DNA from 2 places in the Vallitalea sediminicola genome. Region 2 is predicted to be linked to the other one. Evidence: predicted binding sites of a transcription regulator. Region 2 holds the regulator's gene; the other holds the start of a gene.
What was found. Region 2 encodes HrcA, which represses chaperone genes, less so after heat shock. Its sites were predicted from a motif close to TGTTAGCACTCNNNNNNNNNGAGTGCTAACA; they were not measured.
Positions count from the first base shown of each region.

Region 1: groES (co-chaperone GroES) is a predicted target of HrcA. The motif match lies at 2,374-2,404, and genes of this name have one in related genera.

Region 1 covers NZ_BTPT01000009.1:134,992-152,383, forward strand. Annotated here, with positions in the region: gene ACX6CF_RS04215 (DUF6106 family protein) at 1-134, opposite strand, end outside; gene groL (chaperonin GroEL) at 366-1,994, opposite strand; gene groES (co-chaperone GroES) at 2,042-2,326, opposite strand; gene ACX6CF_RS04230 (DNA-3-methyladenine glycosylase family protein) at 2,654-3,532, opposite strand; gene ACX6CF_RS04235 (DUF6062 family protein) at 3,686-4,411, shown strand; gene ACX6CF_RS04240 (DUF2225 domain-containing protein) at 4,503-5,372, opposite strand; gene ACX6CF_RS04245 (DHHW family protein) at 5,838-6,968, opposite strand; gene ACX6CF_RS04250 (MBOAT family O-acyltransferase) at 6,992-8,404, opposite strand; gene ACX6CF_RS04255 (DUF4358 domain-containing protein) at 8,506-9,114, opposite strand; gene ACX6CF_RS04260 (stalk domain-containing protein) at 9,362-10,342, shown strand; tRNA gene ACX6CF_RS04265 (tRNA-Thr) at 10,477-10,550, opposite strand; gene sigH (RNA polymerase sporulation sigma factor SigH) at 10,596-11,237, opposite strand; gene ACX6CF_RS04275 (NYN domain-containing protein) at 11,255-11,767, opposite strand; gene rlmB (23S rRNA (guanosine(2251)-2'-O)-methyltransferase RlmB) at 12,117-12,860, opposite strand; gene ACX6CF_RS04285 (putative polysaccharide biosynthesis protein) at 12,877-14,478, opposite strand; gene ACX6CF_RS04290 (Mini-ribonuclease 3) at 14,475-14,891, opposite strand; gene cysS (cysteine--tRNA ligase) at 14,922-16,325, opposite strand; gene epsC (serine O-acetyltransferase EpsC) at 16,361-17,047, opposite strand; T-box leader at 17,173-17,391, opposite strand.
Region 2 covers NZ_BTPT01000013.1:41,244-58,635, forward strand. Annotated here, with positions in the region: gene ACX6CF_RS05635 (sensor histidine kinase) at 1-1,142, shown strand, start outside; gene ACX6CF_RS05640 (GerMN domain-containing protein) at 1,177-2,130, shown strand; gene ACX6CF_RS05645 (DNA internalization-related competence protein ComEC/Rec2) at 2,215-4,605, shown strand; gene holA (DNA polymerase III subunit delta) at 4,624-5,610, shown strand; gene rpsT (30S ribosomal protein S20) at 5,668-5,928, opposite strand; gene gpr (GPR endopeptidase) at 6,177-7,199, shown strand; gene spoIIP (stage II sporulation protein P) at 7,336-8,550, shown strand; gene lepA (translation elongation factor 4) at 8,653-10,464, shown strand; gene hemW (radical SAM family heme chaperone HemW) at 10,474-11,613, shown strand; gene hrcA (heat-inducible transcriptional repressor HrcA) at 11,898-12,932, shown strand; gene grpE (nucleotide exchange factor GrpE) at 12,948-13,541, shown strand; gene dnaK (molecular chaperone DnaK) at 13,661-15,544, shown strand; gene dnaJ (molecular chaperone DnaJ) at 15,880-17,025, shown strand; gene prmA (50S ribosomal protein L11 methyltransferase) at 17,080-17,392, shown strand, end outside.

The DNA of each region.
Region 1 (17,392 bases), on a different contig from region 2:
AAACCTACTAAAACAGGTATTATTGAACAGATCATAATTAATACTAGTGCACCAACAATTATTGCCCCTCTAAGAAGATTGTCTTTTAGAGAATTGCTTTTTTCAACTATTTGTTCATTAAATATATCACCCATACTTTTCCTCCTATGTTTATTATTGCATTCTGTGCTGTAAAATAATAATTAATGAATACATTGTACAATTACATCCATTATATAACAATACTCTTCACTATACAACCATAAAAACCGAATACCTTTAATTCCTAATATAGAATTTTTCATCAAATATAATACATACATTGTATAAAATCACAAAAGCCATCAGCTTTAACTGATGGCTTTGTATCATACTTATATATTAAATTACATCATGCCCATTCCTGGAGCTCCGCCGCCCATTGGCATAGCAGGTTCATCTTCTTTTATGTCTGCAACTACTGACTCTGTAGTAAGTAATGTAGAAGCTACTGAAGTAGCATTTTGAAGTGCACTTCTAGTTACCTTAGTTGGATCAATGATACCAGTTGCAACCATATCAACATATTCTTCTGTAAGAGCATCAAATCCTATGTTAACATCTACTTCTTTCACTTTATTAACAATTACAGAACCTTCAAGTCCTGCATTAGTAACTATTTGACGAAGTGGAGATTCTAATGATTTAAGGATAATCTTAATACCTGTTTTTTCATCACCCTCAGCACTATCTAATAACTTAGCAACTTCTTTTGAAGCGTGGATATAAGATGTTCCACCACCAGCAACAATACCTTCTTCTACTGCTGCTCTAGTAGCTGCTAAAGCATCTTCCATACGAAGTTTCTTTTCTTGCATTTCTGTTTCTGTAGCTGCTCCAACTTTTATTACAGCAACTCCACCAGCCATCTTAGCTAATCTTTCTTGTAATTTTTCTTTATCAAATTCAGAAGTTGTTTCTTCTATTTGAGCTCTTATTTGATTAACTCTAGCATCAATATCTTCTTTAGCGCCAGAACCATCTACTATAATAGTATTTTCTTTTTGAACTTTAACAGATTTTGCTTTACCAAGCATTTCCATAGTAGCTTCTTTTAAATCAATACCTACTTCTTCAGAAATTACAGTACCACCTGTTAAGATTGCTATATCTTGTAACATTGCTTTTCTTCTATCACCGAAACCAGGAGCTTTAACAGCTACAACGCTGAATGTTCCTCTTAAACGGTTAAGAACCAATGTTGCTAAAGCTTCGCCTTCTACATCTTCAGCAATGATTAACAACTTAGATCCTGATTGGATTATTTGCTCAAGAATAGGTAATATTTCTTGAATATTACTGATTTTCTTATCTGTAATCAATATATATGGATTATCTAGGTCAGCAACCATTTTATCCATGTCTGTTGCCATATATGGTGATAAATAACCTCTATCAAATTGCATTCCTTCAACTAATTCAAGTTCAGTTTCCATAGTTTTTGATTCTTCAATAGTGATAACACCATCATTAGATACTTTTTCCATTGCATCAGCAATTAATTGTCCTACTTCATCATCACCAGCTGAAATTGCTGCAACTTTAGCGATTTGATCTTTACCAGTTAATGCACTGCTCATTTCTTTGATAGCTTCTACAGTTTTCTTAGTAGCTTCTTTCATACCTCTTCTAAGAATAATTGGATTAGCTCCTGCAGCTATATTTTTAATTCCTTCTTGAATCATTGATTGTGCAAGTACTGTAGCTGTAGTAGTTCCATCACCTGCAACATCATTTGTCTTAGTTGCAACTTCTTTAACAAGTTGTGCTCCCATGTTTTCAAAAGCATCTTCTAATTCAATTTCTTTTGCAATAGTAACACCATCATTAGTGATAAGTGGTGTACCGAATTTTTTATCTAGAACAACATTTCTTCCTTTTGGTCCTAATGTTACTTTTACTGTATCTGCTAATTGGTTAACTCCTGCTTCTAAAGCACTTCTTGCACTTGCACCAAATTTAATTTCTTTAGCCATTATGTAGCCTCCTTGTTTTCTTCGTTTTTATTCTTTCAATTCAATGATTATTCAACAATTGCTAATATATCACTTTGTTTTACAATAATATAGTCATTCTCATCTAGTTTAACTTCTGTACCGGCATATTTAGAATAAATAATTTTATCTCCTACTTTAACTTCCATCTTCACTTCTTTTCCTTCAACCATTCCACCTGGTCCTACAGCAACTACTTCTGCTTCTTGTGGCTTTTCCTTTGCTCCAGTAGGTAATACGATACCTGATTTAGTTACTTGTTCAGCCTCTAATTGTTTAATAACTACTCTGTCTCCTAAAGGTACTAGTTTCATTTTTATTTACCTCCTTATAATTATCTCTTATATTTTCTTTTTTCTGTTGTTAGCACTCTCTTCAATCGAGTGCTAATCTCAAGGTATATATTATTAAAATAGGCAATTAATTGCAAATGTTTATTTCAACCATTTTCACGCATTACACCAGACCATCTCATTGGTTCTTTAATATACTCTTGTTTTCTTCAATTTACTCCTGATTACATCAAAGCATTATCCAATCTTTTATATCTACTGCTTGCAATGGCATCTTGGACATTATAATATATATCAGAACTAATATATATTTTCACCATTACTACTATAGTTTATACAATTTGATTATCATTTTTTACCAATCTTGAAATCCCTAGCATAATAAAACAGGAATTGTTGTGCAAATCCAGCTAGTGTTCCATAATACTCCACTGCAAATTCATGTATAGCTTTTATTTTAGTATCCTTATTAAAGTAGTAATGCTCCATTATTCTTTTAACCCAAACATCAGTTGGGAATACTTCATATCTCTTCGCTCCAAAAAGCAATACACAATCTGCTACTTTTGGACCAACTCCTTTAATTTTCATTAATTCATTCTTTGCGTCTTCTATTTTCATGGAGCTCAAGCTATCTAAGTCTACTTCGTTGCTTATGACCTTTCTACACGCATCAACCATATATGGTGCTCTAAAACCAACTTTAAGATTTCTTAGATCTTGTTCGCTTGCAGCAGATAACTGTTCTATAGTAGGAAAGGAATAATATTTAATATTATCTTCTTCACCAATATAAGTACCATATTTTTTTGATAGTTCTTCGATTAATATTTTTATATGTGTTATATTTTTGTTTTGAGATATAATAAATGAAATAAGAGCTTCCCATGTATCTTGTTGTAAAATTCTTATACCACCTTTTTCTGTAACAGCTTTATGTAAATGTTCATCTTTATCACTAAGTACTTTCTTAATATCTCCATAATCTCTTTCTAAATCAAAATAATTGGTCCATATTGTATCAAAATCATTTTTATTAGTATTATGAAATATGACATTATTCTCATCTTGGGTAACTCTTAATACTTTGTCATAAGCTATTAACAAGTAATCTTTATCAGATTTTTTATAGAATCTAAAACATTGACCACATTCTAAGATATGTTCAATATCAAAATCAACGTAATTATTAACTAGTATATTATTATTCTCTACAGTATATTCCATTATTTAACCTCCTAAATAATCTATAAATTTCGAACTTATGTATCTAATAAACTCTATCACTGAACCTGTATTTATGCTATACTCAATATATTCCATATGCTTAAAAGCAAAAATATGAATATACAATATATTATAAAACAAGTGGGTGTAAAAATGAAAGAAAAAATATATACAATTCCAGTAATAGATTCTTTTAAAGAAAACGGTGAATGTCCTTTTTGTAATATGTATAATACTCTTGAAGAAAATACAATCCAATTTGTATTAGGTCCATCTTATATGGAAACAGATGTAAGAGAAAAAACTAATAATCTTGGATTTTGTAATGAGCATTTAACCAAAATGTATTCCAATAAAAACAGATTAGGCCTCGCTCTTATGCTTAATAGTCATCTTGATAATTTGCAAAAAGAAATTGAAAATCTTATTTCATCTAATAATCCAAAATCCAAGAAAAAATTATTCTCCAAAAATGATAATAATGATACAAAAGTATTTACATATCTAAAAGAAAAGGAATCCAGTTGTTACATCTGCGATAGAATAAACTCTACATTCCAAAAATATACAGATACATTTTTTTATCTTATCAAAAAAGATAAATCTTTCATAGATGTAGTTAAATCAAGTAACGGGTTTTGCTTAAACCATTTTGCATTGCTCTATAATGAAGCGCCAAAGTATCTTAATGATTCATCGCTTGAATCATTCCTTGACATTATTATATCTCTTGAGACTAAAAACCTTAATCGCATAAAAGAAGACCTTGATTGGTTCATCCAGAAGAATGATTATAGATTTGCAGATGAACCTTGGAAAAATTCTAAGGATGCTTTAATAAGAACAATATTAAAAATTAATAGCCTAAAAGTCAATTAATTGACGTCAAAAGGGTTGTACATATAATACTAGCAATGTATTATTAGACAACCCTTTTTATTATTAACTTCATTCTAAGCAAGTTGTAATTTCATTGATTTTGCTCATCGTCATTTTTAGCATTAATCTTTTTCTGTTCTTTTACTAGATTCTTAATGGTTCTAGCTTTGTCTTTTAATCTTTCATTAGCTGTTCTTGATACTATTACTTTTGATACCCATTTAGTCGATTCATCTAATTTCCCTAATTTTCTAGCTAAATCTCCAATTAAATACATCACTGTCATTTCCTGCATACCACATACTGGAAAAGCTTCACTCTGATATGTATTTACAAATCCTTCATAAGCTTTTGCAATAAAAATCATTTCATTTTTATAGTTATCTTCTATCAGTTCATCAGAAGGATTCTCATTTTGCACCAATTCTTCTGTGTAACATCTATATAACCAAGCGATTTTAAGACAAATATAAGCTTTTTCACTTGCTTTAACTTTTTTTACTACAGCATTCAGCAAAGCTAATTTATATCTTTCAATAGCTATTTCATATGTATACTCCTCTGGATACTTTCTTCCTCTATAGCTGTTAGAAATCTGTGTTTTAATCCAATCTGCTTGAGTTACGGTTATCTTTTTGAAAAATTTACTCAGAGCAGCATACCCACAACAATTACAAAGGATGACATCATATGCATATGGAGTTATAATATCGTATTTGGGTCTCAAATCAGTGTCAATAGACAGTAATTTAGCTTTACCTGCTCTTACAGTTCTTGTAATAAATTTTTCACCACAAACAGGACATAATACTTTCCTATCATAAAGTAGATCTTTTGCAGAAATTTTAGATGTTTTCTTTATTTTCATTTTAGCTCTCTTCTTTTTTTCATCTTCGAATATATCCATTGCTTCAATATTGTTAAATCCTAATTTCTCTAGTCCAGAAAATATATCACTCATAAAATGCACCTTTTCTATTGTGGTATATTAGAATCAATCAAGTATTACTTATGTATATCTTTCATACGACAAATTTTCTACCTATTTTTTCCTATTATTAGTATATAATATCATAATATGTAAAAATTTCATAGACCTAGACTTAATAATTTAATAGTATTTTAGAAAAAGGATAAAAATAAATCAAATATTGTCTATTTATAAGGACTATCAATTAATCTGATACTAGGTTTTTCTATACACCATCCCCATATATAATCCTCTACAAGAGTTGCTTTATATAAGAAATTATACACCTTGTTATTATCGTAATGTTCTGTGCATTGACCCAAAGTTTCTTTTACTAACCAAATTTTAGTTTTCTTACTTTAATCATAAGAAAACCTCCTATAAAATTGATTAGAACGATGCTATCATTTTATAAGAGGTTATAGTATTGTAAAATATTTATCTTAACAAAATATATTATTTTACATTCAATATATTCAAGCTACTGTCTTTAGAAAAATTCAATATATCATATAAAAATAAGGTTTCAGTTATATTATTTTCACTGATGTAATCATATACATTCAATTTATAAAACCTCAGGTCCAAAATATGAATTTCTTCATAATGATTGACCAAAAAAGGTATTAAACAATGTGCATATGAATTCTTGTATATAATAAGCTTTCTACCATTAGTTCCATCTGATTTTATAGTAACTATAGGATGATTACCATCTAGAAAATACGAATATTTATCTTTAGTATCTAAATGTTCTTCTTCATATAAAGAATTAGAAGATTTGTTCTCACTTACATAATCAACTTTAACATTAGTATTCTTAATAGGTGTAAAAACTTCTATATAATCTGGTTTAACACGATAGTTGTTAGCCTTTGAATATAATGTTCCAAAGAATTCTTTAGATACGATTTTTGTATCAAACTGATTTATAGGAATAGGTGTTATACCCATCTCTTTTGCTAATAAGACATAAGCATAATAAGCACCTCTCATTGTCCAATGATGGTCAGTTCTAAAATATAAATACTCATCATTTTTATCTTCTAGAGATGCATATACATCTACAAAATTCACATTCATCAAATTGTTTTTGAATATATCAATAGTCAATAATTCATCATACGGTGTTGCAAAAAGTGGTAATTTATTTTCATTTACCTTAACTGAAGTAGGAGGCAATAAAACATATGTTTTCATGTCCTGTATTTTGCTTTGATAATAATTTATATTTGCAATATTTTTATCTATAACCTCTTTTTTAGGTTTTGGAAAATTTTCTAATAGATAACCATCGTTACCAAAAAAAACGTCGTTATTATCTTGTTTTAGGAGCAACCTTTCACTATCTGATTTTAAACCAACCCAAAAATCCCTAAATATGAATTGATCCGTTACATAATCCTCAAATTTTTGAGTAAATCGTCCATTTTTAATTGATTTCCATGTTAAAGAAGGTTTTTTAGCTAGTATTCTATTTTCTGATTCTGAGAAATGTCTATCTTCTGTAACAACATTCAATAAATTGATTGCCACCACAAATATGACAAACATCACAATAATAATTATACTTGATTTTTTATTCATCAATGTCACCTCCTTGAAGTCTGTTAGAATCTAAAGTATAAAAATGGATTGTAGGTTGAATCCACTAAGTAAGCAGTTGATATGAAGAGTATTATAAACAATATTGTAGGAACTGCTATAGTTTGTAATTTTGAATCATTCTCTCTCTTAACTTGCATTTCATATATATTCTTAATGATTGGCGTTGATAGTAATATTAAAATGACAATTAGTATCACATTAGTATATAGATAATAAACAAATTGATTATTTATTAAAGGAGCATGAGTAAAACCAAACATTATCTTCAGATATTCAATACCCTCACTGAAGTTATCAAAAGAGAATAAGACCCATCCAATTAATATTAATAGTAATGCATATAAATGCCTTATAGGTTTCCATAATCTATTTATATATTTCAATAAAAATGCTTTTTCTATAGCAATTATTAATCCAAAATATAATCCCCATAATACAAAATTCCAACTTGCACCATGCCATAACCCTGTTAAAAACCATACAATAAATAAATTTCTATATACTTTAAATTTACTTACTCTATTACCACCCATAGGTATATATACGTAATCTCTAAACCAACTACCTAGAGATATATGCCATCTTCTCCAAAACTCTGTAATACTGGTTGATATATATGGATAATTAAAGTTCTCTAAAAAATCAAAACCAAACATCTTACCTAAACCTATGGCCATATCTGAATACCCACTAAAATCAAAATATATTTGAAATCCAAAAGCAATAATTCCTAGCCACGCTGTCAAAACAGTTAAATCATTAAAACTAGTATTTTGAATTTGACTCCACAATAAGCCAATATTATTTGCTAATAAAACTTTTTTTCCAAGACCTAATATAAAACGTTCTAAACCTGTTGCAAACTTGTCTATAGTTTCTCGACGATTATTAATCTGGTCCGCTATTGTTTGATACCTGACTATAGGTCCTGCTATCAGTTGAGGGAATAGTGTCACATAGGTTGCTAGTGCTATAGGATTTTTCTGTACAGGAGCTTGTCTACGATAAACATCTATCGTATATGACATAGTTTGAAATGTGTAAAAAGAAATACCTATAGGAAGAGGTAGATTGAATTCCCCAAAAGTGGTACCAAATATATTATTTATATTCAGTATCATAAAATCTGCATATTTAAAAAAACCTAATAAGCTCAAATTAATAATTACAGATGATAGAACTATCAATTTGGCTTTCTTATCCTGATTTCTATACTTTTCAATTAACATACCATGGGTATAATCAACTATAGACGAAAATATCATAAGTAAAATATATATGGGTTCACCCCAAGCATAGAAAATCAAACTCACTACTAGCAAAATTATATTTCTTATTTTTCTAGGAGCCAAAAAATACAATAATAAAGTTATTGGTAAAAATATAAATAAAAATACTAAACTGCTGAATACCATATGTTCTCTCCTATTAGCCGATTTAATAAAATGCAAACAACCTTTATTGTAAAATTAAGGAGCTACCCCTAATTCAAAAGCAGCCCCTTCCATTTAATAAATTATTTTAACAAGTCATCAAATATTTCTTCTATTTTTTCTGGATTATCATAAGTTACATATAATAAGTATTTACCATTAGTTTTGATAATATTATTTTTAACTTTTTCATATTGATCTGGTAAGTATTGTTCCCATACACCAACTTGAGATTCTTTTACTGACTCTAGTACTGCTTGTAAGTCACTGACTTTTGATTCTTCTGATGCCTTCAAAATGATTATCTGATTAGAATTAAGGTTAATCATTGGTGCAATTAATCTGCCCTCTTCTATATCTTCCTTATTGATTTCAATTGTTATCATAGGATTTTCTTCTTCTGACTTTAAATCTCCATCAATATATCCAGGTATTACTCCCTCTTCAGTAAAATCTTCTTCTGACATACCTTGTTCAATCATATCTTGTTTTATCTGTTCTCTTATCGCAGCTGCTATATCATCTACAGAAACATTAACTTCTTCCTCTTTATCTCCATCGTCATCCTTATCTCCTGAATCAGGATTCTCAATATTGCTTCCGCTATCCTTATCGTTATCTTCCTTACTACATCCTACAAATACTACTGACATTGCCATTATTATTGTTATTATTGCTATTATTTTTTTCATTTCATTTACCTCCGTATAGTATAATTGTTTGTGTCTATTATATAGTTAACAAGTAATATTTTTTTGTTTCATCAATTCCTCCCTTATTTATTATTCCTTAATTAAACGAAATAACTAAATAAAAAGTTCCATGATAATATAAAATAATTTTTATTATATATTTTATTACAAATATGGAACTTTTTAGAATCTAGTCCGTCTAATATAATGTAAAATAATTATTTAAAAAAGAAAGGAAGATTATAATATGAAATACAAGAAAAATTATGTAGCATTAGCTTTGGCAGGAGTTTTGACACTAGGAACAGGAATAACTTCACAAGCTATGGCAGATCAAAAAATCATTTGTTATAATAATGAAGTAACAATGGAAAAACCTGTTCTAGTTAATACAAATATAGGAGTAGAAGGTTTAGCACATCAAAAAGATGGTTATTTAATGTTACCACTCAGACTTACATGTGAAAGATTAGGCTATGAAGTAAAATGGAATGGTAAAACACGTTCTGTAGATGTTTCAAAGGGTAACATATGGACATCTATATCAATTGGTAAAGATTCATATTTCAAAGGTAAAGTAGCTCCATTCCCACTAGGTATGGCACCTGAAATAGTTAATGAATCAACTTATGTACCTGTAGAATTCTTCGAAGAGATTTTTAATCAGGACGCTTTTGATATTTTTGAGAGAAATAAGGTTGATGGTAATGTGAGCAATATCTTAGAAACAAAAAATGGACATATGATTACTGTAAAATATGGAGAAAACAGTATAATATTCCTTGTTAACAATGATACTAAAATCGTTGATCCATCAACTAAAAAAGAATTAAATGTTGAAGATATAAAAGAAGGGGACAGATTAGTAGTTCTACATGACTCTAAAATGACTAGGTCTTTACCTCCTCAAACTTATGCTTATAGAATCAATGTCGTAAATACTGATCAAGTAGAAGAAAATAAAATAGAAGGTGAAGTATCAGAAGTTAAAGAAACTAAAAATGGACATATGATTACTGTAGGATATGGAGAAGAACAGACAATAATATTCCATATAAATGCAGAAACTAAGATTACTTATCAAGCTACAGATAAAAAGGCTGATATTACAGATATTGACAAAGGAGATAAATTACTTGTAAAACATAATAATATTATGACTGCTTCAATACCTCCTCAAACACTTGCCTTAGAAATTGAAATATGCTCTTCAGATAATACTAAATAATAAAAACATATAGAATTAAAGGGACTTTCTCTAATATATAAAAATAGACTCAGTTTAGATAATACAATTTCTAAACTGAGTCTATTTTACTTATACACACCTTTTACGTTTAACCCTTAATTTTGGGCAAATAAAGCTGAAGAGCAGACTTGAACTGCCGACTTCTTGCTTACCATGCAAGTACTCTACCGAACTGAGTTACTTCAGCATACCGACTAATTTTATAATAAGTTATAATATTTGTCAAGTATTATTATACTCCCTTTTCTATCAAGATAAGTTCAACTTTTTTCTTAATTCTCTGCAATGCATTATCTATGGATTTCACAGGTCTGTTTAGATTACCAGCAATTTCAACATAACTTTTACCATATATATAACTTTGTAAAACTTCTTTTTCCAGTTTACTAAGTCTCTCATTGAGTTCATGCTCAATAATACTTAGATTCTCTTGTCCAATCAATAAATCTTCCGGATTAATTATTTTTCTAGAAGGCATCTTATCTATTAAAGTCGTTTTATCATTTTCTTCTTCATAAGAAGGTTTATTTAATGAAATATATGAATTTAACGGAAGATGCTTTTGTCTAGTTGATGCCTTTACAGCAGATATTATCTGTCTAGTAACACATAAATCTGCAAAAGAATAAAAGGACGCAGTTTTTTCTTCTTTAAAATCACGAATTGCTTTAAAGAGTCCAATCATACCTTCTTGAATAATATCATCTCTACTAGCCCCAATTAAGAAATATGACTTTGCTTTCTTTTCAACTAAAATTTTATACTTGTTCATTAAATAATCAAGAGCTTCATTATCTCCTTCTCGCACTAATTCCACAAGTTGTTCATCTGAATACGTAACATATGAATCGTCGTACCAAGTAGCATAATCCAACTACATCAACCCCTCTATCATTTTCTACGCATCTTTTCCATCCACTCTAAAACTTTAGGGTCTAGGTGACCTTCTAAACGATTATTATCAATTTGAACTTTTTCAATGTAATTCTTTCTAATATCATTTTCTATCTTATTAACTTCATTATGTAATTCTCTAGCTGATATACGACTTGCACCTTTTCCTAGTATTATAGTTTGTTCTAAACCATCTGATGTAGCAACTCTTACTCTATAATCTCTGCCTATTGAATGGGCAACTTTTTCAATATAATGATCTGCTGTTTCAACTTCTTTTGTAAATACTACATCTATATTATTATATTTTCCTATATTTCTAGTTCCTTTTACTCTATGTGCGTCAAATACAACTATGACTTTGATTTTTTTATAACCTTGATAATTAGACATTGTGTCCAATAACTTTTTTCTGGCTATTTCCAAACTTTCTTCTTCCACTGCTTTTCTTAGCTTGTCCCAAGCATAAATAATATTGTATCCATCTACTAATAGAAATTCTCGTGTCAAAACATATCCGCCTTCCAAGTTAATTTGAAAGCATATTTAAGTATACTATATAATTTCTAGTTTGTAAATGTAATTACAGCATTCTTTAATGGTAATCTCTCTTATGCCATTACCATTATCTGATATGGGTACCGTTTACATAGATTTGAGCTACTGTTGATATAAATCTTGATTCATCACAAGTAATAGATTTATAATTTTCATCATCTTGATTAGAATACAACCAACTCGTGTTGAAATTAAGAATAGTTCTATTAGAATTTTCGTTAGGTTTTATTATAGTATCTCTACCACTATATAAACATATAGTGGTTAGATGATAATTCAAAAGCTATATTATAGCATTATTTTAGTTATATTCTCTTTGTCTAAGAGCTTCATAAGTTAGTATACCTGCTGCAACTGAAGCATTGAGAGAAGTTATCTCACCCTTCATTGGTACTTTGACTATAAAGTCACATTTGTCTTTTACATTTCTTGAAACTCCTTCTCCTTCATTACCAATCACTATAGCAAGGGAACCCTTTAAATCAACATTATACATAAGTTCTCCTTCCGTATCAGCACAGGCTATCCAAAAACCTTGTTTCTTGAGTTCATCAATAGTCCTAGCGACATTAATTACTCTTGCCACTCTAGTATGTTCTATAGCACCAGCTGAAGTTTTGGCTACTGTAGCTGTTAATCCAACCGCTCTTCTCTTAGGTATTATTACACCATGTACACCAGCAATATTAGCTGTTCTAAGAATTGCACCTAGGTTATGAGGATCTTCAATACTATCTAAGATTATTATGAAAGGTGCTTCACCTTTATCATTAGCATACTTAATAATATCTTCTACCTCGACATAATCATATGCTGCTGCATAAGCTATCACGCCTTGATGTTTTTTAGTTACTGAGATATCATTTAATTTATCTTTACTCACAAAATTAACAACTATATTCTTTTTTCTAGCTTCGGAAACAATCTTTTTTACTGGTCCATCATGTTTACCATCTAAAATAAAAAGTTTATCTATACTTCTATCAGCTTTTAAAGCTTCTGTTATAGCATTTCTTCCTTCTAAAATCAATTCTGTATTATCCATTACTTTTCCTCTCTTGTCATTTAATAAGTTTCATACCTTTTAGTTTACTAACAATCTTTTCATTATTAGGGATGAATGCAAAATCTTCTTCTTGTAGCGATTTTGTTAATATCAGCATAACCACATATATAATCATGCCAGATATAATAGCTAGAAGAGTTGATAATGTATTACTATTAATCAGCTTATACATACCATGATAAATTGCATAAACTCCTAATCCCATAATTCCTGCTGATAATATGGGTTTAATTATTATCTTACTAACATCAAGTTTTAGTTTAGTTTCTTTTTTGATCATTAAATAATTTAATGAGACATATACCACATAATAACATATTGAGCCAATAATTGCTCCCTTTAATTGTAAATCACTTGCTACTAAATAATAATTTATTATGATTTTTATAACTACACTTATAGCAAGAGATGCCAATGGGAAAAAATATTTACCCATTCCTTGTAAAATACCTGCTAATGCCTGTCCTAGTATTATAAATACTAAGCAAATACCATATAACATTAAATACTCATAACCTGCTGACGTAGGATACAGTAATTCCATAATCGGTTCAGCAAGCAAAAAGAGCCCTACTGCTGCTGGTAAAGCAAGTAAAAGTGCAAATCTGATGGCTAATTTTATCTTAGCTACTAAATCAGCAGTATTTTTCTTAGCAACTGCGACTGATACAGCAGGAACAATACTAATCATAAGCGCCAAACTTATTGTTAAGGGTACATTGATTATTGTAAAAGCATTACCCATTTGTCCATACATATCAACCGCTTGTTGTTTATCAATAAAGATAGCTCCTAATCTTTTATATATAGTACTAGAATCTATCAAATTCATGATAGAGTATGCCGCAGAAACAATCGTTATAGGAATAGCAATCACTACAAGTTTTTTTGCAACTTCTCCAAATTTAATATGATTTTTACTTAAAGTAGCATAAACCTGTTTATTAATTTGTTTTCTTTTTCTAATATAATATAAAATAATAAATATTGTAGAAACTAAAAATCCTAAGGATGTTCCAAGTGCTGCTCCACCTACAGAATATGGTACACTATGATTCATTTGTATGAGCATATAAGTAATACCAATACCTAGCACTACTTTTGTAATGTTTTCAATTATTTGAGTCAAAGCAGTAGGCACCATTATCTGCATACCTTGAAAATATCCTTTAAAAGCTCCTGTGATAGATATAAATACAGGGGACACAGCTAGTCCATATATTACATATCTGGATTCATCAGGCCAGTCACCCATATTAATAATTTGATCTACACCAAGTACCATAAACAATGATATGAATGCACCGAATATACTAATTATAATCATCGAATATTTATAAATATAGTGTGCGTTATAATAATCTTCCTTAGCTATTTTCTCAGATGTAAGCTTGGATAGAGCGTTTGGTATTCCTACTAGTGATGCAGAAACCAACAATGAATATAATGGATATACTGTAGTGTAATATCCAATTCCTTCTGTTCCAACTAAATAAGCCAAAGGTATTCTATATAGAGCACTAAATATTTTTGCAATTAAACCTGCAAGCGAAAGAATCATTGCCCCTTTAACAAATGTTTTCGTTTGTGTAGTCATTCTTTTACTCCTCTTACAATTAATTCAACGATTCTTTTAAACCTATTATCCAGATATAGAAAACCTATTAGTGCCTCAAAACCAGTTGCAATTCTGTAGTCAATTAAATCCGCATTTTTAGGTACTGTCCCTGATTTAGCGTTTCTTCCTCTTTTATATATACTTAATTCTTCATCAGTCAATATATCTTCAATCTTTCTAAATATCTTAGCTTGTGCTGATGCCTTTACATAATTACTTGTTTTTTTATGCAATCTATTAACAGGTGAATTACCCTCTGCTATTACTTTCGATTTTATTATTAAATCAAATACACTATCTCCAATATATGCAAGAACTAAGGGAGAATATTGCTTCGGATTTATGTCTTTTATATCAAGACTATCTTTAAAGTAGTCAATAAAATCTTGCATTAATTCCATTCCTTTCTCATAAGTAACCTATTATCCTCTATGCCAGCGTACACCTTCACGTGTATCTTCAAGAATAATATCTTTGTCTTTTAAATCATCTCTTATTTCATCTGCCAATGCAAAATCTCTGTCTTTACGAGCTTGTTGTCTTTTCTCAATTAAATCATTAATTTCCTCATCTAACAGAATTTCCTTTTTCTTACTTACTATTCCTAGTATACCACATAGTTCATCTATTAGTATAATAATATCTTCAATAAATCTTTCAGAAGATTCTGTGTCTGTATTTTTATTAGCGAATTTAACTAATTCGAATATGGAGGATATTGCATCTGCAGTATTGAAATCGTCTTCCATAGCAGTCTCAAATTTAGTTTTATATTTTGCTAATTCATTTTCTTTAATCAATACGGATTCTTTTTCATTATAGTTATCATTTTGTACACTCTTTAGTAAATACTCTAAATTATCTCTGCTTGTTTGTATTCTTTCAAGCCCATTAGCTGCTGCTTGAATTAGCTCTCTACTGAAATTGATAGGACTTCTATAATGTACATTCAGCATAAAGAATCTTATCACATCATAAGAGAATTCATCAACTATTTCTCTTACTGTAAAGAAATTACCTAGAGATTTTGACATTTTCTTATTATCTACATTAACAAATCTATTGTGCATCCAGTATTTAGAGAATTGTTTATCATTAACTGCTTCACTTTGTGCTATTTCATTCTCATGATGTGGGAAAACAAGATCTTCTCCACCAGCATGTATATCTATACTATCTCCAAGGTATTTCTTTGCCATTACTGAACACTCTATATGCCATCCCGGTCTACCTTCACCCCAAGGTGATTTCCATGCAGGTTCTCCATCTTTTTTTGGTTTCCATAATACAAAATCCATTGGATTTCTTTTTTCTTCATCAACAGCAATTCTAGCTCCAGCTTCCAAATCCTCTTGTTTCTTATTAGATAATTTACCATATGATTTGAACTTTTTAGTTGCAAAATAAACACTACCATTAACTTCATAAGCATATTCTTTTTCAATAAGCTTCTCAATCATCTTAATCATTCCATCTATCTCTTCTGTGGCTTTTGGATAAATAGTAGCAGGTTTAACATTCAATCCTTCTGAATCAATCAAGAATTCTTTCATATATCTTCTTGAAATCTCGCTATAATCTACCCCTTCTTCATTTGCTTTTTTTATTATCTTGTCATCTATATCAGTGAAGTTAGATACATATACAACATCATAATTTTTGTACTCGAAATATTTTCTGACAGTATCAAACACTATTAAAGGTCTAGCATTACCTATATGAATATAGTTGTATACTGTTGGACCACAAACATACATCCTTACTTTTCCTTCTTCGATTGATTCAAATGTCTCTTTTTTGTTAGATAAAGTATTATATATTTTCATTTTATCCTTTCCTTTCTTATATCTGATTTATCTTCTTATCTACTTATTTTTTCACGATTAAATAATTTAAAGTAATCTTCAGGTGGTATTGATGCTACCTTTTGTTCTAATCGTTCTATTCTTGATAATAATTTGCACATTTCCATTCTAACTGGGTCTGGTAGATGGGTTTGGTCAAGAGTATCGCAGGGAGATACTTTTTCATTGTTTCTACGGACCACCCTTGCAGGTATACCAACAACAGTACAATTAGGCGGTATTTCATTAAGTACAACTGAACCTGCCCCTATTCTACAGTTGTCACCAATATTAAATGAACCCAATACTTTCGCTCCTGCACTTATCATAACATTATTTCCTATAGTAGGATGTCTCTTCCCATGTTCTTTTCCTGTTCCACCAAGGGTAACTCCTTGATAAATAGTTACATTATCACCAATCTCACATGTTTCACCAATAACTACTCCATGCCCATGGTCTATAAATAGATTTTTGCCAATGGTAGCTCCAGGATGAATTTCTATTCCTGTTTTTCTTGCTGCTCTTTGAGAAACCCATCTAGCTAAAAAATAGTGCTTTTTCTTAAAAAGCATGTGAGCTACTCTATAACTCATTATAGCTTTATAACTACCGTAAAGGAATACTTCTGAAGACGATTTTATAGCTGGATCTCTATCTTTGATTACATTTATCTCTTCTTTGATATATTTGATTAGTCCCATATTATCACACTCCTTGTTGTACACATTAAGTCAATTAAAAAGCGACTCAGTAACATAGCGAAATCAAAGAACTTCTTAATTAGATCTTTCCATTTTTGTAATAAAAAAACTCCATCTCTTAATAGATAAGAGACGAAGTTATTCCGCGGTTCCACTCTTCTTGAATAAATATACTTATTCCAACTTCAAACTGTATAACGGTCAGCCCCGTATCCAGCTACTGTATTTCACTGAATAAGCTCAAGGATGCACTTCATTCAACTTCACTTAAGGAATGCTCTCAGCCGGTGACACTCCATCTCTTTTAAGATCTATAAAACTACTCTTCCTATCAAAGCTTCTAGA
Region 2 (17,392 bases):
ATGTTGAATTTGATTCCAATGGTATTGATACAGGTAAGTCATATGCTAAACAAGAAGTAATAGATGCTCTAGGAGGTCAAAGCAGTTCAGTATTCAAAAAAAGCATGAACCTTGCTAAGGTAGTAACTCCTATCAAAGATGAAAAAAAAGATGAAGTACATGGTGCTATTATACTTACAAATTCCTATGATGATATTAATAATTCTATCAGCAGTTTGAAAAGTATTTCGTACCTGATAATATTAGCGTTGTTGATCTTGATTCTAACGCTTAGTTATAATTTCTCAGGACTCATAACGAAGCCTTTCAAGAAACTATTAGTAAGTATTAATAAGATTACCGATGGAAATGTTGATGAAAAGATAGATATCAAGGGTAATAATGAGATTGAAGAGATAGGGACAGCATTTAATCATATGACTGAGAAATTACAACAGGTTGATGAAAGCAGAAGACAATTTGTTGCTAATGTGTCACATGAATTAAAGACACCCCTAAGTTCAGTTAAAGTATTGGCTGAGTCTTTATTGATGCAACCAGATGCACCAAAAGAACTATATAAAGAATTTTTTGAAGATATTAGTAGTGAGATAGAAAGAGAAACTACTATAATTAACGATTTACTTACTATGGTGACTTTGGATAAAAACGACAATGAGTTGAATGTTAGTGAAACCAACATTAACTTATTAATCGAGTCTATTCTTAAAAGATTAAAACCTTTAGCTGATATTAAAGGTGTAGAAATGGTTTTTGAAAGTTACAGAGAGGTTATTGCAGAGGTGGATAAGACTAAAATTTCACTGGCATTAACCAATCTAATTGAAAATGGAATAAAGTACAATAAAGAATATGGAACAATAAGAGTTAAGCTTAATTCTGATTATCAAAATGCACAGATATTTGTTATTGATACGGGGATAGGTATACCAAAGGAAAGTATAAATAAAGTTTTTCAAAGATTTTATAGAGTTGATAAAACACGTTCGAGGGAAACAGGGGGTACAGGGCTTGGATTATCTATTACACACCAAGCTATACTTATGCATAAAGGGTTTATAAGGTGTAGTAGTGAACTAGGAAGTGGTACAACTTTTGAAGTTAGTTTACCACTAAAAAGGCCAATACATGAAAATATATAAATCTAATGGCTTATTTCGTTGGAGGTGTTATGAAGTGGGGAAAATATTGCGAATTTGTTTGTTGTATGTTTTTCTACTATTAGCGTTAACAGGCTGTGGTAACAAGCCTAAAAGTAGTATTGAGCAACAACCCAGTGAGAAGAATGTTAAGTTGTTTTTATCAAATAAGGAAAAGAATTCATGGATAACCAAAGATGTTAATATTTCAAGTGTTAATGACGAGGATATCGTGAAAGAGATATTTGAACTTTTACAAACAGGAATAGAAGATGAACCGGATACATTGATAACTGTGCCTTCTAAGATTAGATTATTAGAAGTGAAACTAGAAAAATTGAATCTAATACTTAATGTTTCAGATGAATATTATAAATTAGATACTGTAGAAGAGACGTTATGTCGTTTTTCTTTGATATCATCTCTTACAGAATTGGACTTTATCGATAAGGTAGAGATATATGTTGATGGTGTACCTCTAAAAGGACCTGACGGTAAGGCTATTGGAGCCATCGGTAAAGATCAATTGGTTTTTGATGATCCTGAAAATGAAAACAAAACATTGAAAAAAGTTTTATTATATTTCTCTGATAAAGAAGGTCTAGGATTAATTCCTGAAGAGGTACAAGTAGAAGTTAATCCAAATGAACCATTAGAGAAAACAGTTCTTAATCTTTTGATAAATGGTCCATTAATCGACACAGAAGTAAGAACTATACCGGAGGAGGCTAAAGTTATCAGTACATCTATAAGTGAAGGTGTCTGCTACGTAGATTTTAGTAAAGAATTTAAAACTAAACATACAGGTGGTTCAACAGGAGAGTTACTTACTATCTATTCAATAGTTAATACATTAACTGAGCTTCCTGATATTAATAAGGTTCAATTCTTAATCGAAGGTGAAAAAGAAGAATTATTCAAAGGACATGTACAATTCAATATATTATTTGAAAGAAATCTGGATTTAGTAATAGACAATAATAAAAAATAATGATTTTCCACTCTTCTTAGCAGAGGGGTGGAAATGTTTTTTTCTTTGGTGTTATTGAGAGGGGCTTTGGGGAGAATTAATTGTATGAAAAGGCCTGCAGTTTCAATATGTATTTTCTATTTAACAGGACTCTTAGTAGGGTATTATATTAGAAATATATTGCTTGTGATATTATTGTTTAGTATTACAATCATATTAGCTGGTATCTTATATAAGACATATTTATGGAAAGGGGTACTTATTTTTCCGTTGATATGCTTTTTTGCATACATAAATATATGTAATCATATAGAATTAAGTAATAATACCATAGATAAGATATTTGATGGTACTGTATCATGTTTAGTGGAAGGACATATAGATGATATTGCTAGTAATGGAGAAAAGACCCAATTTATTATAAGTGCTAATAAGATTATTATAGATGATGAGACCTACTCTGAGGGAGTTAATATTAAGGTTTATGGCACTGATATTACTGATTTGGAAGTAGGCGATTATGTTACTGTAAATGGAAAGTTGAATAAACTAAGTAGACCTACCAATCAAGGACAATTTGACGAAGAAAAATATTATCGGATAAGAGGAATAAAATACAAATTATTTTTGAAAGACTATCAAATCATGGATAACAATAAAATGAGTATTTTAACCCTATTTAAATATTCTATGAAAAAGAAGTTTGCATATATTAAAAATGAATCAATTAAGGTATATGATAGGATTTTACCCGAAGATCAAGCAAGCTTAATGAAAGCAATGATCTTAGGAGAAAAATCTTATTTATCTGTAGATACTAAAAATAAATATTCTGAATCTGGTATCTCACATGTATTAGCAATATCTGGATTACATATAGCAATTCTTGGGTATGGTTTTTTTGGATTCATATGTTTAGTATTTTCCAAAAAGAAAGGTGTAATAATTACTATATGCTTTTTAGTACTCTACTTAATCTTAACTGGAGCAAGTGTTTCAACAATTAGAGCTGTAATCATGCTTTCTATCATATTATTAGCATATTTTTTTGGAAGGACATATGATATATATTCAGCTATAGCAACTGCCGCAATAATAATACTTGTGATTAATCCTTATAACTTATGGGATATAGGTTTTTTATTATCTTTTACAGCAGTTATAGGAATAATTACGATAACCCCAGCACTTGATGAATTATACAATAAAAATAGCAATAAGGTGTTAGCAATTTTTAATGTCAGTCTAGCTGCGACACTTGGTACTATGCCGGTCATGATTATTAATTTTTATGAATTGCATATCTATTCTGTTCTGGTTAATATCTTGGTAGTTCCTCTTATGTCAATAGTCGTCTTATTTGGATTTATTGGGCTTATATTTGGTTCTGTCTCAATTTATTTTGGTAAATTAATTTCTGGAATCATATTTTATATACTTAATTTTTATGACTTATGCTGTGAATCAGCCAATAGTCTTCCGTTAAGTACTATCATAATTGGGAAACCGAATCTCATTAATATTGTTTTGTTTGTTACAATATTAGTGTTAATATCTATGTTTGCTTATGAAAAAATAGATAAACAAATAATCAAAAAACTGATTGCTATAGCAGCTTCTGCATTATTGGTTATGAATTTAGTATTTTATATCAGAGAGAAACCTCTAGAAATAGTCCATTTAGATATAGGTCAAGGAGATAGTGCAGTTGTAATTTCACCGGATAGGAAAGTGTATATTATTGATGGAGGAGGAAATCTTAAGAAAAAAACAACAGATAGGGATACAGGATATTATATTTTAAGACCTTATCTTAAATATAACGGTATCAGCAAAATTGATTGTCTGATAATGACTCATAGTGATAGAGATCATGTTGGAGGTCTAATAGAGTTAGTAGACTATTTTAAGATAGATAATATCCTTCTCCCCTATGCTTATAAAAACAAGGGGGAAAAAGATATATTACTAGAAGAGTTGATTAGTAGAGCGAATGAGAAAAAAATTAATATTGTATACATCAATGAAAAGGATGTTATCAAGGATAAATATATTACTTTTGAAACTCTGTATCCTTTAAAAGACACAACAACTTTTCATAATAATAATGCTTACTCATTGGTATTAAAATTAAAATATAAATCATTTGATGAGTTATTTACTGGTGATATAGAAAAAGAAGAAGAAGAAAAAATTAACAATAAATATACAGATTATTTAAACAGTGATATAATTAAAGTACCCCATCATGGCTCTAACAGTTCATCAACAAAAGAGTTTGTTGAATATGTTAAGCCACGGTTAGCTGTAATAAGTTCCGGTAGGAACAACAGGTTTGGACATCCCCATAAAGAAATTGTTGAGAGATATATGAAAAATGATATACCTATTTTTAATACATCCACAGATGGAGCAATTACCATTAAAACAGATGGATATAACATGGGTATCAATACATATTACAGTGATAAACAGATCTTTTTGGGAGTAAAATGAAAATTTTAGGAGCAGAATATGAAAGGTTTAAAAAAACAACTACAAAGTAGCGAATATCATAATGTATATCTATTTTATGGAGAAGAAAAATATTTATTAGAGATTTATTTAAAAAAATTAATAGATGGATTGTTAATTGATACTGATCAAACTATGAATTATGATTATTTTGATAAAAATAATATGAATGTTGATAAGTTATTTGGTGCAATCGAGACTTTACCTTTTTTCGCAAACCGAAGAGTTATTGTTGTAAGCTATACTAAATTATTCAAGGGGAAAAGTAATAATTCACTTGCTATATCAGAGAGAATTACTGATATACCAGAATCTACAACAGTGATTTTTCTAGAAGATGAGGTTGATAAAAGAAGTAAGTTATATAAACTGATTAATAAAGAGGGTTATGTAGCAAGTTTTAATAAAATGACTGAGAATGATTTGGTTAAATGGGTTGGTCAAAAATTACATGGTTCCGGGAAAAAAATTGAGAAAAGTGTAGCTTTACATTTTTTGAAGACAGTAGGAACTGACATGGCGAACATAAATAATGAAATAGAAAAGCTGGTTATGTATTGTCAGGATAAAGATATTGTTACAAGAGGTTCCATTGATGAAATATGTACAAGAAGTATAGAGAACAAGATATTTGAGTTAGTAAGTGCTATGGGACAAAACAAAAGAGAGAGAGCAGTATTATTATATCACGATATGATAATTGCTAAGGAACCACCAGGAAGAATATTATTCATGTTGATACGTCAATTCAGATTAATATTGCAAAGCAAATTATTACATGAAAAAGGATTAAGTGAACGAGATATAGGAAGCAAGATTAAACTTGCGCCATTCATTGTTAGAGAATGTTTGCGTCAGGGTAAAAACTTAACTGCCGATAACTTGAAAGAAGCATTGAAGGACTGTTTGGAGACAGATAGTAATATCAAAATCGGTAAAATCGATGCTAGGATAGGTGTGGAAGTTGTTATAATGAAGTATAGCTGATTAATTTTCTTATAAAAAACGACAAATAAAAAAGCCGTACAATTGTACGGCTTTTGATTATGCGTTATTTACGACTTTTGTTAAACGAGAAACTTTTCTTGCAGCAGTATTTTTATGATAAATACCTTTTGTTTTAGCTTTATCTATAAAAGAAATTGCTACTAATAATTGTTTTTCAGCAGTTGTCTTATCTCCGGATTCAACAGCAGCTAAAACCTTTTTAGTTTCTGTTTTTACTCTTGATTTTATTGCTTTATTTCTCTCAGTTTTTGTCTCTGTTACTTTAATTCTTTTTTTTGCTGATTTAATATTTGCCAATGAAATAACCTCCAAAATTTTTATAAATATTTTTGTTTCGCAGTGGGAATAAAGGAAACTAAACATTTATTTATAGACCATTCATTATAGTCTTAAAGTCTTTTGTGGACTTCAAATAAATATCGCACATAAACATACTCTTGTATTTTAATATAGAATGCATGATAAGTCAATGAATATATAAAAAATAATTGGAAAAAATATTTTCTAAACGGTATGCAATAATCTTTAGAAGGGAATTGATTTTGATGGATAACAATAGTAAAGAAAAATTAGAGCAAGTAGAACAAAGATATAATGTCAGAACCGATTTAGCTATTGAAGCTAGAGAGATGGTTGGGGAAGAAGATATTGAGATAAAAGGAGTTGAAGTAATAGTAGATAACATAAAGGATATTGAGTTATCTATAACAAAAGTAAATATTCTTGACGAACATGGAGCAAAAGCACTAAATAAACCTATAGGTAGCTATGTAACTATGGAATGTGAAATGATGAAGCAAAATGCACCAGAAGCTCATGAAGAGATAGTGAGAGAATTAGCGAAACAATTAGGTGATTTAGCAAAAGTTAATAAAGATATGACAGTTTTAATCGTAGGTCTTGGAAATAGAGATGTAACACCAGACTCACTTGGACCTAGAGCAGTCTCCAATGTTTTGGTTACTAGACATCTTTTTCAAGAATTCGGAGAACCTGAGGGTGAGGATGGATTTAATAAGGTTAGTGCGATTATACCTGGTGTCATGGGACAAACGGGTATGGAGACGTTTGAAATAGTTCAAGGTATTGTTAATAAGATCAAGCCTAGTTTAGTAATAGCAATTGATGCTCTTGCTTCTAGAAGAACTACAAGAGTCAATTCTACTATACAGATTGCAGATACAGGAGTTCATCCTGGTTCTGGTGTTGGTAACAGACGTAAAGGGCTTACAGAAGAGTCATTGGGCGTCCCAGTAATAGCTATTGGTGTTCCAACAGTAGTCGATGCTGCAACTATAGTAAATGATACTATGGAAGAATTACTTGTAGAGATGAAAAAGCAAGCAAAAGAAAATACGGAAATAGCTGACATGATTAATAGTTTCAACGAACAAGAAAAATATCAGTTGATAAAAGAGGTTCTTTATCCGTATGTTGGTAATTTATTTGTTACGCCAAAAGAGATTGATGCGGTTATTAAAAGGTTAAGTAACATAATAGCGTCTTCATTGAATATAATGTTGCAGCCTAATCTAGAATTTGATGAAATTACAAAGTTTTTATCGTAGGAATACGGATAACTTTATAGTTTTTGTAATAAATCCCCTTGTCCAAAAATATATTTTTATAAGATGTTAATTTAATGAGGACATGTTGAAATAAGAAAGCAATTAGACTGTCCACTGCAAGGATAAGGGTGATTAAATGAATAAAGCATATCTACTTAAGAAAAACAAAAAAGCTTCACTTGTTTATATGGCAGTGTTAATAGTATTATCTATTATAATTATAATAAAATTATTTGGACTATATTTTACTAACGAGATGATTAGCTTTAAGAATCTCGTTTTTTCTGATATTGATTCATCGTTTTTTACTAGAATAATTCACTCCGTTAATCCTTCGGTTGAATATTATCTAGAGAGTAATGACAAGACCAACTTAGATATAAGTAATTATAATAAAATCGAGGCATTATACGGATATAATATTCCTCTTATTTCATTTGTAATGAACGAGAGTGATTATTCTTATTGTACTGCTTCTGAGAATTATCCTAAAATCAACCAAAAAGATAAAACATTCCAAAATGATTTGGAACACTATGAACATGATGAAAGCTTTTTTTCATCTCATACATTGGAACAGCAGATACCTGTAGTCAATACAACTAATTATTCTATGGAGCAACTTAATAGTTTTTCTTTTTTAAAATCGAACTTATACACATTTGATCCTAGTATTAATCCGACACAAGATAAATTTCCTATTGATAAATTCTTAAGCAAGGATATGTCCATAGATATGAGTGGAGATGGACCAAAAGTGTTAATTTACCATACCCATTCACAAGAAAGTTTTGTGGATAGTGTAAAGGGTAAAAAAGAAGATACTGTTGTAGGAGTAGGAGATGAATTAGCACGTATACTTGAAGAAAAATATAAAATAAAAGTTCTTCATCATAGAAAAGAATATGATATTATTAATGGAAAAATTGATAGGGATGAAGCTTATCAGAGAATTGAAGCACCGCTAAAAGATTTAATTAAAAAGAACCCTTCTATAGAAGTTATGATTGATATTCATAGGGATGGAGTTAGAGGTAACGTAAGGTTAGTTAATAAGCTTAATGGAGAACAAACCGCTAAAATCATGTTTTTTAATGGGTTAGCCTTATATCCAGTAATGCCTAATAAGTATGTTGTTGATAATATGGCATTTAGTTTTCAGATGCAATTGAAAGCTAATGAACTGTATCCTAATTTTACTCGAAAAATATATCTCAGGGGATATAGATATAATCTACATCTAAAACCAAAATCTTTATTAATTGAGGTAGGTGCTCAGACAAATACAGTTAGTGAAGCAATGAATGCTATGGAGCCTCTAGCGAAAATTTTATATGAAGTCATAAAATAAAACATTAAACCATTATTAATTTAAAAATATATTTTGTTGCTAAATTATATATATATATGCTATAATAACCAACAGAAAATGGGCTAAGGAGGATGTTGGTCTGTGGCAAAATTTAAACAGGATAATTTAAGAAATTTTTGTATAATTGCACATATTGATCATGGTAAGTCAACATTAGCAGATAGAATCATTCAGTTAACAGGACTATTGACTGCTAGAGAAATGCAGGCTCAAGTTTTAGATAATATGGAGTTAGAACGTGAAAGAGGTATAACAATAAAAGCTCAGTCCGTCAGGCTGGTATATAAAGCTAAAGATGGTGAAGAGTATATATTTAACCTTATTGATACACCTGGACATGTGGATTTCAACTATGAAGTATCTAGAAGTTTAGCGGCATGTGAAGGAGCTGTTCTTGTGGTTGATGCTGCACAAGGTATTGAAGCTCAAACATTAGCGAATGTATATTTAGCTCTGGAACATGATCTAGAGATAGTTACAGTAATTAATAAGATAGATTTACCTAGTGCTGAACCTGATAGGGTAAAAGCAGAGGTTGAAGATGTCATTGGATTAGATGCACAAGATGCACCGTTGATATCTGCAAAAGAAGGCATTAACATAGAAAGTGTGCTTGAAAAAATCGTAGCAGAGATACCAGCTCCCAAGGGAGATATTAATGCACCATTGAAAGCGTTGATATTCGACTCTTTATACGACTCTTATAGGGGCGTCATAGTATTTTGCAGGATAAAAGAAGGAAACGTTAAAAAGGGCATGAAAATACGTATGCTGGCTACTGAAAAAGAATTTGAAGTAGTTGAAGTAGGGTATTTTGGAGCTGGACAATTTATACCAGCTGATTCTTTGCAAGCAGGTACTGTAGGTTATATAACAGCCAGTATTAAAAATGTTCAGGATACTAAGGTTGGGGACACTATAACAGATGCTAGTAATCCAATATGTGAGCCTTTACCAGGTTATAAAAATGTTAACCCTATGGTTTTCTGTGGTTTATATCCAGCGGATGGATCCAAATACCAAGATTTACGTGATGCATTAGATAAATTGAAATTAAATGATGCAGCACTTAATTTTGAACCAGAAACATCAATAGCTCTTGGTTTTGGATTCAGATGTGGTTTCTTGGGACTACTACATCTAGAAATCATACAAGAGCGTTTAGAAAGAGAATATAATCTTGATTTAGTTACAACTGCACCAAGTGTTATATATAAAGTCTACAAAAATAATGGTGAAGTCATTGACCTTGCTAACCCTACTGATTTACCAGATGTTTCAGAGATAAGGACTATGGAAGAACCTATAGTAAAAGCTGAGATTATGGTTCCAACAGATTATATAGGAACAGTAATGGAGCTTTGCCAAGAAAGACGTGGAGAATATTTCGGCATGAACTATATTGAAGCAACAAGAGCTATGCTGACTTATGAACTACCACTGAATGAAATAATATATGATTTCTTTGATGCTTTGAAATCCAGGACAAGAGGTTATGCATCCTTTGATTACGAATTAGTCGGGTACAAAGAATCTGAACTTGTAAAACTGGATATACTGATAAACAAAGAAGTCGTAGATGCATTATCTTTTATTGTTCATGTTGATAAAGCATATGATAGAGGAAGAAAAATAGCTGAGAAATTGAAAACAGAAATACCTAGACATCTATTTGAAATACCAATACAAGCAGCTGTCGGTAATAAGGTAATCGCTAGAGAAACTATAAAGGCAATGAGAAAAGATGTACTTGCTAAATGTTATGGTGGAGATATATCAAGAAAAAGAAAACTTCTTGAGAAACAGAAAAAAGGTAAGAAAAGAATGCGTCAGGTAGGTAATGTAGAAGTGCCTCAACAAGCTTTCATGAGTGTGCTTAAGTTAGATGATTAGGTGTTTAAGATGAAAAATATTAGCTTATATATTCATATTCCTTTTTGCAAAAGTAAATGTAATTATTGTGATTTTTTATCATTTGATAATAAAGATAATGTAAAAAAGGAATATGTAAAAGCATTAATTAATGAGATAAAAAATTATAGCGAAATGACAAAAGAATATAGCGTGAAAAGTATATTTGTAGGCGGTGGTACACCGTCTATTCTGTCATGCGCTGATATAAAAAAAATATTTGATTCCCTAAAATTATATTATAATATCCATGAGAATGCTGAGATAACAATAGAAGCAAATCCAGGGACCCTTGATGAACAGAAAATAGAAACACTTTTATTATCTGGTGTAAATCGTATAAGTCTTGGATTGCAATCATGTAATGATAAATTATTAAAAAAATTAGGAAGAATCCATACGTGGGATGAATTTTTACTAAATTATAATTTGATTAAAAATAGTGGTTTTAAAAATATAAATATTGACTTAATGTTTGCTTTACCAAACCAAAATATCAGTGACCTAGAAAATGATTTGAAAAAGATTATCAATCTTAAACCAGAACACATATCTTATTATTCATTAATAATCGAAGAAGGAACTAATTTCTCTAAGTTATATGAGGATAATAAACTTGATCTACCCAGTGAAGATGTAGAACGTAATATGTTTTGGTTGATTCATAATACGTTGCAGGAGAATGGATATAAACACTATGAAATATCTAATTATGCGTTGGATGATAAAGAATGTTATCACAATAAGGTATACTGGAAAGAAGAAGAATATATAGGGCTGGGGTTAGGAGCTTCCTCATATTTTCAAGGGTTTCGCTATAAAAATATTGATGATATTACTAAATATATAGATATCAATGGGGATATTGAAAAACTTAAGGAAGGTACTAATAAAATCAGTAAAAAGACTTCAATTGAAGAATATATGTTTTTAGGGCTAAGATTATTAGAGGGTATAGACAAAATTGATTTTTATAATAGATGGGGACATGAAATAGACTATTATTATAAAGAGGTTGTAAAAGAACTTATAGAAAAAGGACTAATAACTGATGATAGATTTAGATTGAAATTAACCCCTAAGGGAATTGATGTTAGTAATTTTGCATTAGCTATGTTTTTATTTGATTAATTTAGCTATTATGGGCATAAACATAGGGATTAAAAGATATCACAAATGTGTTTCTCATAAAAAAAATAATTAAATTTCGTAAAATTACTTGACAAATCTATCTGCAAGTGATATTTTTATTTCAAGCATTAGCACTCATTAGAGCAGAGTGCTAACAGAAAAATATCAAATGAGTTTCGTGAAGTTTATTGATGTTACATATTAACCATACTGTACTTATTAATATTTATTATTAAGTATGACTGATGTTTTTATTATTTTAGCTATTAGAAGGTGGTGCGAATATGGAACTAAACGATAGAAAAATAAAAATTCTTAGAGCAGTAATATTAGATTACCTTGATACAGCTGAACCAGTAGGTTCTAGGACAATTTCAAAAAAATATGACTTAGGAATAAGTCCAGCTACTATAAGAAATGAAATGTCTGATCTAGAAGAGTTAGGTCTTATATTGCAACCTCATACTTCTGCAGGTAGAATACCATCTGATAAGGGGTATAGGCTATATGTTGACAGACTCATGAATCTTCATCATGATGAAATTAATAATGGTTTGTATATAGAACAGCTGTTTCAACGAGTAGATAGGATTGAATCCTTGTTGAAAAATATTGCTCAGATGCTTGCGAATGAAACAAATTATGCTACGCTTGTTTCATCACCACAGATTAATAAAGCTAAGATAAAAAACATACAATTGATAGGCATACAAAAGAAAAGAATACTGGCTGTTATAGTTACAGATGGTAATATTATTAAAAACTATATGATTAATATTAATGAACCAGTACATCAAACAATGTTGAATAGATTAACTTTTGTGCTTAATGAGCAGTTATATGGACTTACACTAGAACAAATTAATTTACCGTTAATTCAACAACTCAAAGATTTTGCTGGAAATAACGCAGACATTGTTAATAAAGTATTAGATGCAATATTTGATACGATAAAATCTGTTGATGACACAGAGATTTATACATCTGGTGCAACTAATATACTTAAGTTTCCAGAATTCAACGATATTTCAAAAGCTACCAATCTAATACATAGACTTGAAGAAAAACAAGTTCTAAAAGATATGGTCTATACTGTATTAGAAGAAAATGGTGTTAATATAAAAGTTACTATTGGTAATGAAAATGTTATTGATGAAATGAAAGATTGTAGTTTAATCACTACAACCTATAAGCTTGGTGAAGAGAATATTGGATTTATTGGTATTATCGGTCCTAAGCGGATGGATTATGAAAATACCATAGGTTCTCTTTCTAGTTTAATGTCAAAGATGGAAGATATTATTAACAAGTTAAAATAGAAAGGTGGTTATATAGTGGCTAAAGAAGAAGAAATCAAAGATGGAAAAATTAATGAAGAAGAAGTTGAACAAAATAATAGTCAAAAAGATTCAGAAGAAAATTTAGAAAATGTTGAAGATGTAAAATTAGAAGAAGATTCTACTGGAGAAAATGATATGAATAAAAAACTGAAACAAAAAGAAAATGAAGTTAACGAATATGTAGATAAATTACAAAGAACAATGGCAGAATTTGATAACTTTAGAAAAAGAACTATAAAAGAAAAATCCATGATGTATGAAAATGGAGCTAAAGAAACATTAGATAAATTATTGCCGATTGTAGATAATTTTGAACGTGCACTTGATAGTATATCAGAAGAACAAAAGGAGTTACCTTTTACTCAAGGTGTAGAAATGATATTCAAACAACTTATAAGTGCTCTTAATGAACTTGGAGTTGAGGAAATTAAAGCTGAAGGAAATGAGTTTGATCCTAATTTCCATCACGCCGTTACCCACGCTGATGATGAAAATTTGGGCGAAAATGTAGTTGCAGAAGTATTCCAAAAAGGATATATGTACAATGATTCAGTTTTAAGACATAGCATGGTAAAAGTAGTAAATTAATATTACTAAAATAAAAATATAGAATGCATGATTATGATATTGTGCATCTTATATATAGATGTTATTAAAAATAATAATCGTCCTATTGACGAGTGTATTGATATGAAGGAGGAAATTAAATGGGTAAAATAATTGGAATTGACTTAGGTACAACTAACTCATGTGTTGCAGTTATGGAAGGTGGAAAGCCAGTAGTAATTGCTAATGCAGAAGGTATTAGAACAACACCATCAGTTGTTGCATTTACAAAGAATGGAGAAAGATTGGTAGGAGAGCCTGCTAAAAGACAGGCGATTACTAATCCAGATAAAACAGTAGCTTCAATCAAGAGACATATGGGTACTGATTTTAGAGTAACTATTGATGATAAAAAATATTCACCTCAAGAAGTTTCTGCAATGATTCTTCAAAAATTAAAAGCTGATGCAGAAAGCTATCTAGGTGAAAAAGTGACAGAAGCTGTTATTACAGTTCCTGCTTACTTCACAGATAGTCAAAGACAAGCAACAAAAGATTCAGGTAAAATAGCTGGTCTTGAAGTAAAAAGAATTATCAATGAGCCTACTGCAGCAGCTTTAGCATATGGTCTTGACAATGAAAATGAACAAAAAATAATGGTTTATGATCTTGGTGGTGGAACATTTGATGTATCTATCATTGAAATCGGTGACGGTGTCATTGAAGTATTAGCTACAAGTGGTAATAACAAACTTGGTGGAGATGACTTTGATGAACGTGTTATGAATCACCTTATAAAAGAATTCAAGACTTCAGATGGTATAGATTTAACTAATGATAAGATGGCTGTTCAAAGATTAAAAGAAGCAGCAGAAAAAGCTAAAAAAGAATTATCATCAGCAACAACAACTAATATTAACTTACCATTCATCACTGCTACACAAGAAGGACCAAAACATTTGGATATTACACTTACTAGAGCTAAATTTGATGAATTAACAGCTGACTTTGTTCAACAAACAATGGGTCCTGTTAATAATTCATTAAGAGATTCAGGTCTTTCAGCATCTGAACTTGATAAAGTATTATTAGTTGGTGGATCAACACGTATTCCAGCTGTACAAGATGCAGTAAATAAATTAACAGGTAAAGAACCATTTAAAGGAATTAATCCAGATGAATGTGTTGCAATCGGTGCATCTATTCAAGGTGGTAAATTATCAGGAGAAGCAGGAGCAGGCGATATCTTATTACTTGATGTAACTCCTTTATCAATTGGTATTGAAACTTTAGGTGGTGTAGCTACTAAGTTAATCGAAAGAAATACAACTATTCCTACTAAGAAGAGTCAAGTATTCTCAACTGCTGCGGATAACCAACCTGCTGTTGATATCCATGTAGTTCAAGGGGAAAGAGAATTTGCTAAAGACAACAAGACAATTGGAAGATTCCAATTAGATGGTATTCCACCAGCAAGAAGAGGAATTCCTCAGATTGAAGTTTCTTTTGATATAGATGCAAATGGTATTGTTAATGTTACAGCTAAAGACCTTGGAACAGGTAAAACACAACATATTACAATTACAGCTAGTACTAACTTATCTGATGATGAAATTAACAAAGCAGTTGACGAAGCTCAAAACTTTGAAGAAGAAGATAAGAAGAGAAAAGAAGCTATTGATGTAAGAAATGAAGCGGATTCACTTGTATTCCAAACTGAAAAAACATTAACTGATTTAGGCGATAAAGTTGACGCTGCTGAAAAAGAAAAAGTAGAAGTTGAAGTTACTAAGTTGAAAGAAGTACTTGGTAAATCAACTATAGAAAATATGACAGATGCTAATATTGAAGAAATCAAAGTAGCAAAAGAAGCATTAATGACTGTTTTCACAGAGTTATCAACTAAATTATATCAACAGGCAGGAGCTGCAGGTGCTGGACCAGGTGCAGAACCAGGTGCTCAAGATGCCCAAGGAGCTTCACCAAATCAAGAACAACAAAATAATGATGATGATGTGGTTGACGCAGACTTCAAAGAAGTGTAAAATATAAAATTGTAAAAAAGCCAAAGACATTGGTCTTTGGCTTTTCTAAAGAATATATATATTATAAACGTAAATTTTTTATTATACGTGATAAATGTGATATTTTGACCACAATATATAATGATTCTTATAAAGATATTTTCGTTATAATTGATATCTTTTATGAGGCGTCTTTTTTGTATTGACAATATATATTGTGGTGAATTTAATACTATTATATAAAAGTTGAATTAAAGAATTGCTATAGAGCCAGTAATTATTTAGTTCTACTTAACTTATAAATCAAGGAAAAATATATAATTCAAAATTAATCATAAAAGAGGTAGGTGGGAATTATGGCAGATAAGAGAGACTATTACGAAATATTAGGTATTGAGAGAAATTCCAATGATGCTGATATAAAGAAAGCATATAGAAAATTGGCAAAGCAATATCATCCTGATATGAACCCGGGTGATACATCTGCTGAACATAAATTCAAGGAAGCATCAGAAGCTTACGAGGTTTTAAGTGATTCAGCAAAAAGATCAAAATATGATCAATTTGGTCACGCAGCATTTAGTAATGGCGGCGGCGGCGGAGCAGAAGGCTTTGATTTCTCAGATGTTGGAGATATATTTGGAGATATATTTGGAGATTTCTTTGGTGGTGGAGGCCGCAGAAGAAATACTAATGCTCCAACTAAAGGTGCTAGTCTAAAAACTTCTGTTACTTTGGAATTTAAAGAAGCGGTATTTGGTGTAGAAAAAGAAATTGATATGGTGGTTTCAGAAACATGTGAAGACTGTTCAGGTACTGGTGCCAAAAAAGGTACAACAGCAGAAACTTGTTCACACTGTAAAGGTTCAGGTCAAGTTAGATATAATCAACAGACTATGTTTGGTAATATAACTAGCGTTAAAACATGTAATAATTGTGGTGGAACAGGGAAAGTAATAAAAGAAAAATGTTCAACTTGTAGAGGAACAGGATATTTAAGAAAGAGAAAAAAAATATCTGTAGATATTCCTGCGGGTATTGATAATGGTCAAAGTATAAGATTAAGTGGAAAAGGCGAACCAGGGACTAATGGTGGACCTAGAGGAGACTTATTGGTTACTATATATGTAAAACCTCATGACTTTTTTGAAAGACAAGGGGTTGACATTTTTTATACGTTACCTATATCTTTTGCTCAAGCAGCACTTGGAGCAGAACTTGAAGTGCCTACTCTTGAAGGAAATGTAAAGTATGAAATAAAAGAAGGAACACAAACACATACTAGATTCAGGTTAAAAGGAAAAGGTGTACCTCATATAAGGAATTCCAAGATTAGAGGAGACCAATATGTTACAGTGGTCGTGGATGTTCCTAAAAAATTAGATGACAAACAAAAAGAATTACTAAAAGAATTTTCATCTACTTTTGGAGAAAACGTTAAAGATTTCAAAGACGGTAAGAAAAAAAAGTGGTATGATAAAGTAATGGATGCCTTTGATTAAATGATAGGCTACATACGATAAATATTATGGCGTACTAGAAGGATGTGTAATATATTGAAATGGACACAGTGTAAAGTCTATATCAATGATGAAGCCATTGAAGCGGTAAGTTATATGCTTACTGAGCAAGGTATAGAAGGTATAGAAGTAGTTGACAATACCCTATCAAATGAAGACATGGAAGAAATAATAGTTGATTATATTGAAGATGGGGTTATTGATAATGATAAAGATACTTATATTAGATTTTATTTATCTGATAAAGAGAATATTGCTGAAACAATAGATGAAATAGAAGCTAAAATAATGGATATAGGCAAATATCTAGATGTTGGAGCAAGCAATATCGAATCAACTATCATAGATG